DNA from 2 places in the Bacillus lumedeiriae genome. Region 2 is predicted to be linked to the other one. Evidence: predicted binding sites of a transcription regulator. Region 2 holds the regulator's gene; the other holds the start of a gene.
The links. The regulator Rex, encoded in region 2, represses fermentation and respiration genes when NADH is low (regulators of the CRP and FNR family bind a similar motif). The targets are predictions, from matches to a motif close to TTGTGAAATATTTCACAA.
Positions count from the first base shown of each region.

Region 1: a site for Rex is predicted at 1,103-1,120, ahead of qoxA (cytochrome aa3 quinol oxidase subunit II). Genes of this name have one in related genera too.

Region 1 is NZ_JAUIYO010000003.1:81,548-84,711, forward strand. Features, by position in the region: gene QYG89_RS06535 (DUF421 domain-containing protein) at 1-457, opposite strand, end outside; gene QYG89_RS06540 (DUF6254 family protein) at 641-772, opposite strand; gene qoxA (cytochrome aa3 quinol oxidase subunit II) at 1,239-2,156, shown strand; gene qoxB (cytochrome aa3 quinol oxidase subunit I) at 2,225-3,164, shown strand, end outside.
Region 2 is NZ_JAUIYO010000025.1:3,993-7,156, reverse strand. Features, by position in the region: gene tatC (twin-arginine translocase subunit TatC) at 1-723, opposite strand, end outside; gene QYG89_RS16455 (twin-arginine translocase TatA/TatE family subunit) at 741-920, opposite strand; gene QYG89_RS16450 (redox-sensing transcriptional repressor Rex) at 970-1,629, opposite strand; gene QYG89_RS16445 (ABC-F family ATP-binding cassette domain-containing protein) at 1,822-3,164, shown strand, end outside.

The sequences.
Region 1 (3,164 bases), on a different contig from region 2:
CTTCATCTATTTTTCCATCAGAAATAACTGCCATGGAAATGGGAAAAACATCATCATTGTATGGTTGAATATTCATATCACTTTTCATTACAGGCTGCTTTGATTCTTTTTTCATAACCGAAAGAGTCCCATCTGTTTCAAAGATGGCATAGTCCACGTCGGAAATAGAAAATACATTTTTCTTTCGTAATAAAGTGTTTAGAGAATCGGTATCCAATCGTACTTTACGAAGGACATCTTCCATGATTTGGCCTTTTCTAATTAGAATGATCGGCTGCCCTACAATAGCATAGCAGGCACTTTTAGACTTTATATCTAAAAACCCCAGAAAGATCGTAAAAGCGCTCCATCCTACTAAGGCAATTAATCCATTGCGGATGCTTAATGAATTCTCAATTGCAAGGGATGCACCAATCGTACCAATTGAAATGGCGGATACAAAATTAAAAAAAGTCACCTAAGACATTTCACACAAAGAACTGTCCCAAAAACAGCTAAAGAGGCTCTCCCAAGAACACATAGGTTCCGATCCCATATCACCAATATACTTTATACTAAAAGAATGAACATCCACTGTATGAAGTATATTGAGAGTGAGATCAGACCTTGGTGGGACAGCCTCTTTTACTTTAGCTATTGTTTACTTGTGATTGGATTCATTTCTTCCCGCGTCTTCGGCCAGCTGTTCAAAAGACTTTACTTTGCCATGCGGGTTTTGAGATTGTTTCCTTGTTTTCCATTGCCGTTCTTCTTGCCGTTTCGATTGAGTCATTTTGCTAACTCCCCTTTACATAGGATTCATCCATAATAGATTAACCTTTAAGACCATTTTTATACTAAGAACACCCACTAAAGCTATTCCAATATAACGAAAACCAAAAGAGACTGACCCCCTAGCACTTTCCCCTTTTTTTCCCTTTCTTAGACTTCGCAGCTCGGAAGACAATTATCCACAATCATCTTCATGATGTACGCAATATATTTTTTTACTCATTGAAACATTTTTTTGTCCCAATTTCATGGAAAATGTGGTTTGCCGTTCCTGCTCTGTTGCTTTATTAACTATTTTGTGACATATATCGTAACTTTTTTATTGAACATTTTGTGATAACTATCACAACCTGTTGTTTATTTAAATTAATGATATTAAGATAAAAACATCGTGGTGAGAGACGCCTCACTTTCGCCATACTTATTTATGTTATTAAACTTCTAATATACAAGAAAGGGGTACATCCATGAAATTGAAACAGGCCTTTTTATTCGTTGTTTTCCTTATGGCTACAGTGCTGGCAGGTTGTGAACCATTACTGGTCCTCGATCCTAAAGGCCCGCAAGCTGCAAGGCAGGCCAGTGACATTATGCTATCCATTGGGATTATGTCATTCATTGTTATTGTTGTTTTTTCTATTTTAGTATTCGTGTTAATCAAGTACCGTGCTTCGAAACAAAGTCCAGATTATGAGCCTCCTCATATTGAGGGCAACACATTAGTCGAAGCCATTTGTGTAGGGATTCCAGTTATCATTGTCATTATCCTTTCAATTGTTTCTGTTCGAAGCAATTATATCGTAGAGGCGAAACCACAAGGATACGGAGATAAAGAACCATTAGTTATTTATGCTTCATCTTCTGACTGGAAATGGCATTTTAGTTACCCAGAACAAGATATTGAAACGGTGAACTACTTGTACATTCCAACAGATCGTCCGATTGAATTTAAACTTTATTCATACGGACCAATCACAAGCTTCTGGATTCCGCAGCTTGGCGGACAAAAGTATGCCATGTCTGACATGGTCACTACATTGCACTTAGCAGCCGATGTTCCAGGTGAATACATGGGAAGAAATGCGAACTTCAGCGGTAAAGGCTTCGCTGAAAATACGTTCGACGTAACAGCGATGTCTCAAACTAAATTTGATGAATGGGTAGACGAGGTAAAAGAAACGGCTAAACCTTTAACTGAAGAAAAGTTTGATGAGTTATTGGAACCTGGTCATCTTGGACGCTCGACGTATACTGGAACTCACTTAGAATTTGCGCCAGCTCCTGAAGGCGAACATGCTGGACATCACCACGGAACAGATAATTCTGATGAACAGTCCGAACATCATCACGAATCAAGCAGTTCTGAGGAGCATCATCACGAATAATTTCTAAGCTTTATCACAACTAACTTTATGTAACAAGTACTTTATTTCCTGAAAGGAGCCACAAAAGTATGGAGTTCTTTGAGAGATTTGCTATCCCTCATCCAAGCCCTGCGATTTACGCATCAATGGTAGCAATTGGTCTTACAACTGTTGCGATCCTTCTCGGCTTGACCTATTTTAAAAAATGGGGTTATCTGTGGCGTGAATGGTTAACGACAGTTGACCATAAACGTATCGGTATTATGTATTTAATCTCAGCTTTAATTATGCTATTCCGTGGCGGAGTAGATGCGGTTATGATGCGTGCTCAACTTGCCGCACCAGATATGAAGCTGTTAGATGCGCAGCACTATAATGAAATTTTCACAACGCACGGGATCGTTATGATCTTATTTATGGCTATGCCATTTATTATGGCCCTAATGAACTTCGTTGTTCCATTACAAATTGGAGCTCGTGACGTAGCATTCCCACGTTTGAATGCACTAAGCTTCTGGTTATTCTTTATGGGTGCCATGCTATTTAATATCTCTTTCGTCGTTGGTGGTTCTCCAGATGCAGGCTGGACTTCTTATTTCCCGCTTGCAGGTAACGATTTCAGCCAATCTGTAGGAACGAACTATTATATGATCGCGATTCAGATTGCTGGTATTGGTACATTAATGACTGGTATTAACTTTATTACTACCATTTTCAAAATGAGAGCACCTGGCATGACATTAATGAAAATGCCAATGTTCACATGGTCTTGTTTAGTTGCTAACGTCATCATTATTTTCGCTTTCCCTGTATTAACAGTAGCGCTTGCAATGGGAACAATGGACCGTCTGTTTGGAACAAACTTCTTTACAGTAGATAATGGCGGTATGGATATGCTTTGGGCGAACTTGTTCTGGGTTTGGGGACATCCTGAGGTTTATATCTTAATTTTACCGGCGTTCGGTATTTACAGTGAAGTTATTTCAACGTTTGCACGTCGTAACTTGTATGGTTATAAATCAATGGTTG
Region 2 (3,164 bases):
TTCCGCCTGCAGCACTTTTTTATAGCTGACTTTAGAAATCCAAATGCTAATTTCATAAAGAATCACTAATGGAACCATCACAATGAGCTGTGATATGACGTCCGGCGGAGTGATTAATCCTGCAATCACCAGCAAAATAAAGTATGCATAACGGCGGACTTGTGCGAGAAACATCGGCGTAATGATGCCAAGTCTCGTCAAAAACATCGTCACAACCGGCAATTGAAAAAGAATGCCGAATGGAAGCGTGATTTGAAACAAGAACTGAAAATATTCGTTGATGCCGATCACTTGTTCAATATTCAAATCACCAGATAGTTTCATCATAAAGTGAATAATGTACGGAAACAAAACGAGATAAGAAAAAGAAAGCCCTGCTAGAAATAATACGACAGACAGCGGAATATAACTAAGCGTTACTTTTCTCTCCTTTTCATACAGACCTGGACTGACGAAAGCCCACAATTGATAAAGAATCATCGGGCTCGTCAGGATAAAAGCGATCACAAAAGCCGTTTGAAAATAGATCTTTAATGGGTCCGTCACTCTAAAGGCATTCAGCGTTAATGCCTTCGCTTCATCGGCATGCTGTAAATAATGGATCACCGGCTCCGCCATAAACAAACCTGCAATCATAGCCAGGAACAAGAAAACGACTACTATAATGAGCCGTTTTCGCAATTCGCCGATATGTTCATATATTGTCATGTCTTGTCGACTCATTGTCATTCATCCTAACCTTACTGGGGATCCTTTTTATCCTCTTGTTTATCGTCGTCGTCCGCCAGCCCTTTTGTCGCATTCTTGAATTCTTTTAATGTATCGCCTGCTGCACGTCCAAGTTCAGGAAGTTTCTTCGGTCCAAAAATCAATATCGCCGCTCCAGCAATTAATATGATACTGCCTATACTAAGTCCCATTCATGCAACACCTCCTTTTCACCATCATAACCGATTTTCCGGCATAATTCTATTCAGACTTTTCATCCGTATCTTCTGGATAGTTTTTCAAAAAGTACACTAATGACTGCAGCTCGACAGCTAAATCAATATGATGCACACGAATAGCCGGCGGAACATTCAGCCTCGCAGGCGTAAAGTTTAAAATCCCTTTAATATTACATTCCACCAGCCGGTCTGTAATCCCCTGGGCAGTCGACGAAGGAACCGTTAAAATGGCCACTTGTACGTCTTTGGCCTTTAATTTTTTTTCAAGCTCGTCCAAATGATGAATAGAAACATCGCCAATCGTCGTTCCCACTTTTTCTTCATCTACATCAAAGGCGATTTGTATCTTCGTATTATTATTCTTCATAAAGTTATAATTTAAAAAGGCTGTTCCTAAATTACCTACACCAATTAAAGCGACATGGGTAACTTCATCCTGATCCAATGTTTTTCGGAAGAACGAAAGTAAATAACTGACGTTGTAGCCGTAGCCTTTTTTCCCAAGTGCTCCAAAGTAAGAGAAGTCACGGCGGATCGTCGCTGAATCTACTTTTACCGCTTCGCTCAATTCCGCTGACGACACCCGCTGCTTGCCGGAAGAATGCAGGTTTTGAATAAATCGATAATACAAAGGCAACCGCTTAGCCGTTGCCTGCGGAATTTTTAATGAATCATGGTTCATGTTTCTACCCCCAACACTTGCTGCTTCCATTCTAGTAACGTTCCAACTAATCACTTCTTTCATCATACAATATTTTGTACAGCTTGTCTTTTAACTTTACGATTCCTTTCTGTAATCAGCGAAAAAGCGAATGAGAATTGCCCGTAATTGTAGAATCGGCTACACTTGTAATAGGAAATTGAGGTGAACAGAATGATTTTACTGCAAGTACAGCAGCTAACTAAATATTTCGGCGCAGAACTCATTTTGTCGAATATTAAACTTGAAATACAAACACGGGATCGGATTGCCCTTGTCGGCAGAAACGGCGCAGGGAAGTCCACTCTTTTAAAGGTCATTGCCGGCAGCCTTTCCTACGATTCGGGAAATATTTTGAAACCGAAAGATGTAACGATTGGTTACCTCGCTCAAAATACAGGACTAGAATCTGATTTGTCCATTATGGATGAAATGCTTTCTGTCTTTTCATATTTGCGCAATATGGAAAAAAATCTTCGGCGCCTGGAAGAGCAAATGGCTGATCCGAGCGTATATGAAGACCCCATTCAATACGAAAGAGTGACAAAGGAATATGACGTCTTGCAAAATGACTTTAAAGAATCCGGAGGCTATCAATTTGAAGCCGATATCCGTTCAGTTTTGCATGGTTTGAACTTCCATGAATTTGATTATGAAACGAAAATTTCATCTTTAAGCGGCGGTCAGAAAACGAGACTAGCACTCGGTAAGCTATTGTTGACCAAACCAGATATTCTTATTTTGGACGAGCCGACGAACCACTTGGACATTGAGACACTTTCCTGGCTCGAACAATATTTGCAAAACTACAGCGGCGCTATTTTGATCGTATCGCACGATCGTTATTTCCTGGATAAAGTCGTGAACCAAGTGTACGAAATTTCCCGGCAGCACATTAAAAAGTTCCCTGGAAATTACAGCGGCTACTTACAGCAAAAAGCTGATCAATATGAGAAAGAAATGAAATTGTTCGAAAAACAACAAGAACAAGTCGCGAAGCTCGAGGACTTTATTCAACGCAATATTGCCCGCGCCTCCACAACCAAACGAGCCCAAAGCCGCCGTAAGCAGCTGCAGCGCATGGAACTGTTAGAACGGCCAGACGGTGATGAGAAGTCAGCTAATATGATGTTCAAAATTGAAAAACAAAGCGGACATGAAGTGTTAAAAGTGAATGGCCTTGCCATCGGCTATCAAGAAGAAGTCATCGCTAAAGACCTTCATCTGTACCTTACGAGAGAAGAAAGCACCGCATTAGTCGGGCCTAATGGTGCTGGTAAATCCACTTTTCTCAAAACCATTGTCGATCAATTGCCTTCGTTAGCCGGTGAGTTTTCACTGGGGACAAATGTATCTATCGGCTATTATGATCAGGAACAAGCCAATTTAACCTCTAATAAAACTGTATTAAGTGAACTATGGGATGATTATCCTTCTAGTGATGAGAAGGAAATCAGAACCGTACTAGGCAACTTTCTTTTTTCAGGCGACGATGTATTAAAACCGGTTTACGCTTT